4 regions of the Streptomyces sp. NPDC007991 genome follow, and region 4 is predicted to be linked to each of the others. Evidence: riboswitches for the same ligand, from Rfam matches in the RefSeq annotation. Region 4 holds a riboswitch; each other region holds the start of a gene.
The links. A riboswitch is a leader RNA that binds a small molecule or an ion and turns the genes downstream of it on or off. The one in region 4 is predicted to bind cyclic di-AMP.
Positions count from the first base shown of each region.

Region 1: it holds a riboswitch for cyclic di-AMP, as region 4 does, so the genes downstream of both, ACFZDA_RS19600 (NlpC/P60 family protein) here and ACFZDA_RS00580 (peptidoglycan DD-metalloendopeptidase family protein) in region 4, are expected to answer to the same signal.
Region 2: it holds a riboswitch for cyclic di-AMP, as region 4 does, so the genes downstream of both, ACFZDA_RS21535 (NlpC/P60 family protein) here and ACFZDA_RS00580 (peptidoglycan DD-metalloendopeptidase family protein) in region 4, are expected to answer to the same signal.
Region 3: it holds a riboswitch for cyclic di-AMP, as region 4 does, so the genes downstream of both, ACFZDA_RS13320 (peptidoglycan DD-metalloendopeptidase family protein) here and ACFZDA_RS00580 (peptidoglycan DD-metalloendopeptidase family protein) in region 4, are expected to answer to the same signal.

Region 1 is NZ_JBIBJD010000006.1:436,964-439,154, reverse strand. It holds gene ACFZDA_RS19610 (LysE family transporter) at 1-80, shown strand, start outside; gene ACFZDA_RS19605 (DUF6328 family protein) at 16-657, opposite strand; gene ACFZDA_RS19600 (NlpC/P60 family protein) at 739-1,212, opposite strand; cyclic di-AMP (ydaO/yuaA leader) riboswitch at 1,216-1,428, opposite strand; gene ACFZDA_RS19595 (hypothetical protein) at 1,764-2,072, opposite strand; gene ACFZDA_RS19590 (ATP-dependent Clp protease proteolytic subunit) at 2,080-2,191, opposite strand, start outside.
Region 2 is NZ_JBIBJD010000007.1:191,545-193,735, forward strand. It holds gene ACFZDA_RS21535 (NlpC/P60 family protein) at 1-962, opposite strand, end outside; cyclic di-AMP (ydaO/yuaA leader) riboswitch at 971-1,144, opposite strand; gene pcrA (DNA helicase PcrA) at 1,435-2,191, shown strand, end outside.
Region 3 is NZ_JBIBJD010000004.1:376,254-378,444, forward strand. It holds gene ACFZDA_RS13320 (peptidoglycan DD-metalloendopeptidase family protein) at 204-1,109, opposite strand; cyclic di-AMP (ydaO/yuaA leader) riboswitch at 1,114-1,275, opposite strand; gene ACFZDA_RS13325 (alpha-galactosidase) at 1,586-2,191, opposite strand, start outside.
Region 4 is NZ_JBIBJD010000001.1:148,359-150,549, forward strand. It holds gene ACFZDA_RS00575 (insulinase family protein) at 1-814, shown strand, start outside; cyclic di-AMP (ydaO/yuaA leader) riboswitch at 1,007-1,170, shown strand; gene ACFZDA_RS00580 (peptidoglycan DD-metalloendopeptidase family protein) at 1,184-1,969, shown strand; gene ACFZDA_RS00585 (FCD domain-containing protein) at 2,159-2,191, shown strand, end outside.

The DNA.
Region 1 (2,191 bases), on a different contig from region 4:
GGGCCGTCGAGGGGATCACCGGTGCCGCGCTGACACTTCTCGGTGTGCTGCTCCTTCTCGAACCCCTGAGGGCTGCCTGATGGTGCCGCGCAGGGGCGTGGGGATCCGGGCGGCGCTCGACGCGGCCGGTTCCTCGGCGGTGGCTTCCGGTCGCCCGGAGCCGCCCTGCGTCTCGTCGCGCGGGCCCGCCCGCCGCACCAGCCGGGGGAGCAGCCCCCACAGGCCGACACAGACCAGGAACGTCGCGGCGCCCGCGGCGATGCCGCCGACCCGACCGGTCGTCACATCCACCACCAGCAGCACGGAACCGCTGAAGGCGAACACCAGCACGACCAGGCCGGTGGTGGCCAGCCGTGAGGACACCTGCACGATGCGCGGCTTGGCGCCCTGCTGGAAGAGCAAGCGGTGCAGCGCGGCCGGCGCCGTGAAGAGCGCCGCGGCCAGGACCGCCAGCAGCAGTGTGATGACGTACGTGACGCGCTGGACCGTGTCGAGGGACGTGAAGCGCGAGGTGAACGCGAGGGACAACAGGAACGCGAACAGGATCTGTACGCCCGTCTGGGTGACCCGGAGCTCCTGGAGCAGCTCGACGAAGTTCCGGTCGGCGCGTTGGAGCGGGGTCTCGCCGCGTGCGGTGCAGGGACGGTGCTCGGCCATGGGGGACGGGTAACCACATAAGGCCGTGTCACGCTCCGGCGTGCGGCGGCACGTCAGGGGCGCCGCCGCACGCCGGGCGGATCACTTCACGCGCCCGTACCAGACGCTCTTGGTCCAGAGCTTCTGCAACCGCACCACGTCACCGCTCTTCGGGGCGTGCCAGAGCTTGTTTTTACCCGCGTAGATACCGACGTGGTACACGCTGCTGCCCGAGTGGAAGAACACCAGGTCTCCCGCCTTGCGGTTCTTGGCGGAGATGTGGCGCGTCTTGTTGTACTGCTGGGCGGCCGTGCGGGGCAGCTTCTTGCCCGCCTTCTTGAACGAGTACAGCGTGAGGCCGGAGCAGTCGAACCGGTGCGGGCCGGTGGCCCCGTACCGGTAGGGCGATCCCTTCTTCGAGGCCGCGATCTGGAGCGCCTTGGTCGCTGGTGTGGCTGCCGCCGCCTCGGAGGAGAGGCCGGGGGCCACGATCGAGCCGCCCACGGCGGCGATGGTGAGGGCCGAGGCCGTACCGGCCCGGACCATCAGCGACGGGACACGATTGAGCGCAGTCATGCGCAACCCTTCGTCAGCCGCCTGTGAAGGATGACCTGTCGGATTCGGGCTGGCGAAGTTGCCCGGCCGCTGACGCGGCTTCACCCCAAGGGCTGCTCGGGCCCGGTCATGGCGTGACCGTCCCGGCGACCCGTCGTGCTTGGGTCCTCCACTCCTGCCGATCCACTCCTGTCGACCGGTCATCCAGGCGGCGGCAGGACTCGGCGTCCGCCCGGACCGCCCCGCCGCTGTGGCGGGGGCTTGTCGTCAGTCAGGGATCTTGACGCATGCTTGTCCGGAAATCCCAATGGAACCGGGGGTTTGTGTTGTTACTCACCACTCGCCCGTTCGGGTGGACACGTCTGTGTTCGACCCGCCGTCCACAGGTCCACGGACCGCCGGACCAGCGATGGAATGTCCCATTCCGCCCCCGGGTCACGCGCGTTCCGCAACTGTGAGGGCCCGGAAAAAAGTCTCGCGTCTACTCCGAACAGAGGTACGCCGTTCGGACCGTTTCGACTCAGGCCCGGACGCTTCGCCGGCGCGGCGGGCGTCCGGGCCGGCGGAACAGGTCAACTGACGGACTCCGGGGGCAGGGTGACGCGGGCCGTGCGCCGCTCGCCGTCCAGCACCCGCAGCGCCCGGCCGAGGGTGCCGGCGTGCAGTTCCGTCTCGCCCCGCTGGTGCATCAGGGTCAGTGCGTCGCGCAGCGCGGTCGCCTTGCCGACCAGGGCCTGGGCGGCGCGCAGTCCGCGGTAGGTGTCGCCGGGCAGGGCGGGGTTGATCCGGCCGAGCAGGTCGACGACCTCCAGGTAACGGTCGATCAACTCCGCCTCGGCGCGGGTCAGTGCGGGCAGCGGCGGCAGTTCGGGCGGGAGCACCGGCGGCTCACTCTCCGGTCGGCGGCGCCAGGGTGGCCCCCCGATGGGGGACGATCCGGTCCACCAGGCCGTATTCCACCGCCTCCTGGGCGGTGAGGATCTTGTCGCGCTCGATGTCC
Region 2 (2,191 bases), on a different contig from region 4:
TAGGTCGTGCGCGGCAGGGTGACGCCCGCGGCCTTCCAGGCGGCCTGGGTGAGGCCGGAGCAGTCGTAGGAGCCGGGGCCGACGGCGCCCCAGACGTACGGCTTACCGATCTGCGCGCGGGCGAAGGCGAGCGCCTTCTCGGCCTTGGTGGCGTACGAGGAGTCGGCCGGGGCCGTCGAGGAGGACGTGCCGGAGCCCGCCGAGGAGGAGCCGCTGTCCTGTTGCTGGGCGGCCTGCTCCTGCGCCTTCTGCTGCGCGGCCTGCTGCCGGGCCAGCTCGGCGGCCTTGCGGGCGGCCTCCTGCTGCTTCTCCCGCTCGATCGCCGCGAGCCGCGCCTTCTCCTCGGCGGTCAGCTTCGACAGCAGTTCGCGCGCGTCGGCGAGTTTGCGCTGGACGGTGGCCTTGGCCGTCTTCAGGTCGCCCTGCGTGTCGGTGAGCGTCTCGAGGCTCTCGGTGGCCTCCTGACGCTTCTTCATCGTCTCGGACTGCTGGGTGACGTAGTCGTCGACCGCGACCTTCTGACGGCCGGTCATCCGGTCCATCAGCTGGGTCTGGTCGAAGTAGTCCTGCGGGGTGTCCGCGAGCAGGAACGTCGCCGTGTCCGGGGCGGAGGCGCCGGTGCGGTACTGGGCGGCGGCGAAGGAACCGAGTTCCTCCCGTGCCTCGTTGAGCTTCTGGGTGCGCTGGGCGACGTCGTCGAGGAGGGTGTCGACGCGCTTGCGCTGCTTGGTGGTCTTCTCCTTGGCCGAGTTGTACTTGTCGGTTGCCGACTCGGCCTGGCGGTACAGGTCGTCGACCTTCTTCTCGACTTCCTCGAGACTCGGCTTGTCGTCGGCCTCGGGGGCGGCGTTGGCCGACTGGGACAGCAGGGCGACGGATGTCAGGGCCGCCGTTGCCAGGGCGGGGGTCCGTATGCCTGCGACGCGCGTACCAGCGGGACGCGACTTGCGGTGCGACGCCAAGGGAGGCGACTCCTTCCATGCTCCGCCTACCGGGTTAGCTGTCGGGTTCGGGCGGGTACATCGGAAGGGTTGCCCTACGGCCGCCTCCGCGAAGGGAGTCCGGCCGATTCACCCCAGAGTTCTCGGTTGGGTCCCCGGCTCCGGCTGCCGCTGCGGCACACCGGACTCGGCGGAGGCCGCGCGGCCCGGCGACGTTCGCCGGTGGGGGTCGTGCGGCCTGCCCGCACGGTAGCCAACTCGTGTGGCCCTTGTGAAGGTTGATGGGCGATATGCCCGATACATTTTCGTGACCTTACCTGAGAGCGTCGCCGAGAGTCATCGGTGCAGGGGGGTTGGTCACGGGTTCGTCATAATTGTGACGGCCGTAGCGCTCCGTGACCATGCGGGGATGAAGGGTGACGAGGGGGTGCTTTCGGCGATGTTCTCAGGGCGGCAGCGGGCTGTCAGTGGGGCGCCCTAGACTCGGAGAGCGATGAGCAGCCTCTTTGACGACAGCTTCCTGGCGGACCTCCAGGCCCAGCGGGGCCCCGCGGACGAGCCCCCGCCGCCACCCGAGGACGATCATGTACCGGAGCCGGTTCCGGACGATCTGTTCGGCGGGAAGTTCGACGCGCCCCCGGACCGGGACACCTACTACCGCGACGGCGCCCCGCGCCCGCCGGTGGACACCGCCGCCCTCCTGGAGGGGCTGAACGACAACCAGCGCGCCGCCGTCGTCCACTCCGGCTCCCCGCTGCTCATCGTGGCCGGCGCCGGCTCCGGCAAGACCCGCGTGCTCACGCACCGCATCGCCCACCTGCTCGCCGAGCGGGGCGTGCACCCGGGCCAGATCCTCGCGATCACCTTCACCAACAAGGCCGCCGGCGAGATGAAGGAGCGCGTCGAGCAGCTCGTCGGCCCGCGGGCGAACGCGATGTGGGTGATGACCTTCCACAGCGCCTGCGTGCGCATCCTGCGGCGCGAGAGCAAGAAGCTCGGCTTCACCTCCTCGTTCTCGATCTACGACGCCGCCGACTCCAAGCGTCTGATGGCGCTGGTCTGCCGCGACCTGGACCTCGACCCCAAGCGCTTCCCGCCCAAGTCCTTCAGCGCCAAGATCAGCAACCTGAAGAACGAGCTGATCGACGAGGAGGACTTCGCCGCCCAGGCCACGGACGGCTTCGAGAAGACCCTCGCCCAGGCCTACGCGATGTACCAGTCGCGGCTGCGCGAGGCGAACGCCCTCGACT
Region 3 (2,191 bases), on a different contig from region 4:
GCCTGGAAGGCTCTAGAAAGCGCTTGCGCTCCGGACGGGATCACTGTGTCCCAACTGCCGCCCGCTGTCGATCCCTTGGAGCGATCGAAACGGGAGCACACCCGTATGGCGCGCACACTCGCAAGGCGCACACACCGAAGGCCGGACCCGGGGATCGGGGTCCGGCCTTCGGTCGCGTGTCAGGCGGGCGGTGACGCGGTCGGTCAGCCGACGGAGACGCCGTGCGAGCGCAGGTAGGCGACCGGGTCCACGTCCGAGCCGTAGTCCGGCGTGGTGCGGATCTCGAAGTGCAGGTGCGGTCCGGTCACGTTGCCGGTGGCACCGGACAGGCCGATCTGCTGTCCTTCGCTCACGGTCTGGCCGGCCGAGACGGAGAGCGAGGACAGGTGGGCGTACTGCGCGTAGAAACCGTCGTTCAGCTTGATGACGACCTGGTTGCCGTACGCCCCGCCCCAGCCGGCGGAGACGACCGTGCCCGCGCCGACGGCCTTGAGCGAGGTGCCGGTCGGAACGACGAAGTCCACACCGGTGTGGTATCCGCTGGACCACATGCTGCCGGCCATGTGGTACGGGGTACCGATGGTGGCGCCCTCCACCGGGAGGGTGAAGCCGCTGGAGGTCGCGGCGGCCGGCTTCGCGGCAGCCGGCTTCGAGGGCGACTCGGAGGCGGAGGACTTCGAAGCCGAGGACTGGGAAGCCGAGGGCTTCGACGGGGCAGCGGGCTTGGGCGCACTCGCCGCCGCCTTCTTGCCGATCGCCAGCTTCAGCCCCGGGTGGATCAGCGACGGGTCGTCACCGACGGCGTCACGATTGTCCGCGTAGAGCTTCTTCCAGCCGCCGTCGACATTCTGCTCGTCGGCGATCTTCGCGAGACAGTCACCGGCCCGCACGGTGTACGAGCGGGCGCCCGTGGCCTTTTCGGCGGCCTTCTTCTCGGCGGCCGGAGCGGACTGGACGACTCTTTCCGGAGTCGACTTCGGAGTGGCGGCGTGGGCGCCGGCGGCCCCCATGAGCGGAAGGGCGAGAGCGGCCCCACCGGTTCCGGCGACGACGATGGAGCGGGTGAAACGCTGGGACTTCGGGCGGCGGTGCTTACCCTTCGCGGGCATGGCGAATTCCTCTCCGTCGCCTGCGAGGTGAGCTGTCGGGTGCGGACTGGAGATGTCCGGCCACGCCGAGGCGCGGCTTAACCCCAAGCCGTTCCGGGAACCGGAACAGGCGTCTTACCTGTGGGTCCCCCGCTCCTGCCGTACGTCGGGTCAGTGTGTGGGGCTCCGGGCGGCGGCAGGATTAGGCGTCCGTCCGGATGGGTGTGGAACGTAAGCGACCAGGACGCAAAGGGACAAGCGTGCGGTTCCCCGTGACGGCGTTTTTCTTGACGCGTCGGCACTTTTTCCGTCACGGAGCGTGGATTACCGATCTCCCGCATCCCGCAATACCCCTGAATCGCGCCAGAATTACGTGCACATGGCAACAACACATCGTCACGAATATGACGATGCTCACGCACCCCGACCTCATCCCCTTTACAGTCGGGGCACGTTACGCCTAAACAACTGAAGCACTGCCTATTCGGACAGAAGGGCTACTTGCGCTTAAGCCGGACGACAGCGGCATTTAGATCCCCGCGCAGGCCGACCCGCAGTCCGTGATGGAGCAGTACGCCCCCTCGATGCACTTCGCCCGTTGTGAGGCATTCGTACGACGCCGCGGGATCGAGGCCCCGCAGCCGGAGTGCCGGAACGGGCTCGCCGTAGCGCTGCGCCTGGAGCCAGGCCAGGACGACGGTCTCGTCGCCGAGGACGTACTGCACGGCGCTCAGGCCGCCCTCCGGCGGGCGCAGCCGGTACAGGTCGCCGCGCTGCACCACGGGCCTGATCTCCTTGTAGAGCTCCACCCAGTCCCGCGCCTCGGCGAGTTCCCGCTCCGTCCACTTCGTGAGGTCGCCGCCGACCCCGAGTACCCCGGCCATGGCGCTGACGAACCGGAACCGCAGGGAGCTGGCCCGCTGGTTGAGCATGGCGTTCGGGCTGTCGGTGACCCAGGCGGCCATGACCCGGGCCGGGTGGATCTGGCTGAAGCCGTGCTGGATGGCGAGCCGGTCGAGCGGGTCGGTGTTGTCCGAGGTCCACACCTGGTCCGTGCGGCCGAGCACACCGATGTCGATCCGGCCGCCGCCGCCCGAGCAGGA
Region 4 (2,191 bases):
CTCCGCGGCCGTACGCGCCTTCTACGAGAGGCACGTCAGGCCCGCCACGGCCACCGCCGTGGTCGTCGGCGACCTCACCGGCATCGACCTCGACGCCCTGCTCGGCGACACGCTGGGCGCCTGGACCGGCTCCGCGGCCGAGCCGCGCCCGGTGCCGCCGGTGACCGCCGACGACACCGGCCGGGTCGTCATCGTGGACCGCCCCGGCGCCGTCCAGACGCAGCTGCTGATCGGCCGGATCGGCCCGGACCGGCACGACCGCGTGTGGCCCGCGCAGGTGCTCGGCACGTACTGCCTCGGCGGCACCCTCACCTCCCGCCTGGACCGCGTGCTGCGCGAGGAGAAGGGCTACACCTACGGGGTGCGGGCCTTCGGCCAGGTCCTCAGGTCCGCCCCGGACGGGACCGGTGCCGCGATGCTCGCCATCAGCGGCTCGGTGGACACGCCCAACACCGGCCCCGCCCTCCAGGACCTGTGGACGGTGCTGCGCACACTCGCCGCCGAGGGACTGACCGACGCCGAGCGGGACGTCGCCGTGCAGAACCTGGTCGGCGTGGCGCCGCTGAAGTACGAGACGGCGGCGGCCGTCGCGAGCACGCTGGCCGACCAGGTCGAGCAGCACCTGCCCGACGACTTCCAGGCCACGTTGTACCGGCAGCTCGCCGCGACCGGCACCGTGGAGGCCACCGCGGCGGCCGTCAGCGCCTTCCCGGTGGACCGTCTGGTGACGGTGCTCGTCGGTGACGCGGCGCAGATCAAGGACCCGGTCGAGGCCCTGGGTATCGGCGAAGTCTCCGTCGTGGCCGCCGAGTAGCGGCACGCGCGCGTAGGGGCCCTGGTTGTCTTCTAAGGCACCAGGGCTCCTTTATGCCCGAATTGGTGCGGAGGTTGCCTGTCTGCCCTGTGGGATGCGCTACAAAAACCGGGATCCGTTTGGGAATTGAAAGTGGCCCCGCTTAGGTTCGTCCGGGCTGTCCGTCAGGCAGTGCGCCGCACCCGCGGCACCGGACAGTCATCGCCGAGTCCCCGTACGGCGCGAGCCAGGGGAGCCGGGGACCCACCGCAGTCCCTGGGGTGAATCGGACGCCCGCGCGAGCCGCGAGGGGGTCCGTAGGAGACCTTCCTGCTCCGAACCCGTCAGCTAACCCGGTAGGCGAGAAGGAAGGAAAGGACCAGGCACTCCATGGCGTTCACCCGCGCCACCGGGAAACATCGTCGTCCCAGCCGCATGCAGCGCGGCACGGCCCGCGCGGCGGGCGTCGCGGCCCTCGCCACCACCGGTGTCATCGGCACCGTGGCCGCTCCGGCCTTCGCCGCCGAGCCCTCCGTCGAGCAGACCGGCCTCACCCCCGTCGTCACCATGGGCGGCACCGTGGCCCAGCAGATCGACGCCCAGGCCGCCGCCCAGAGGCAGGCCGCCGAGGAGGCCGCCGCCAAGAAGAAGGCCGAGGAGGCCGCCCGCGAGCGGGCCGCCGAGGCTGCCAAGGAGGCCAAGGAGGCGGCCGAGAAGGCCCGCGAGGCCAAGGAGCGCGCCGCCCGCGAGGCCGAGCGCAAGCGCCTCAACACCTTCGTGCCCCCGATCTCCGGCTCGTACATCTCCACCGGCTACCAGGCCAGCAGCGGCCTGTGGTCCTCCGGCAGCCACACCGGCGTCGACTTCCACGCCGCCACCGGCACCTCCGTCCACGCGGTCGGCATGGGCGAGGTCGTCGAGGCAGGCTGGGGCGGTTCCTACGGCAACCAGATCGTGATCAAGATGAACGACGGCACGTACACCCAGTACGGCCACCTGTCGTCCATCGGCGTCTCGGTGGGCCAGAAGGTCACCCCCGGCCAGCAGATCGGCCTGTCCGGCGCGACCGGCAACGTCACCGGCCCGCACCTGCACTTCGAGGCCCGTACGAGCCCCGAGTACGGCTCCGACATCGACCCCGTCGCCTACCTCCGCTCGCACGGTGTGAGCGTCTGACGGCGTACCACTCCGCTTCCCCCGAGGCCCCGGCTCCCCGAGCCGGGGCTTTCGGCGTTTGTCACGTCCGGCTGTCCAAAAAATATCCATGGATTCCGGTCCGCCGTCGGAAATTCCGGCTCATTGCAATAGAGTCACGGAACACGTGTCACTCGTCGACGTTTCACGGGGATTAAACGGAGGTCGGTCATGCGCATTCCGGCGCACTCGGTGTGCACGGCC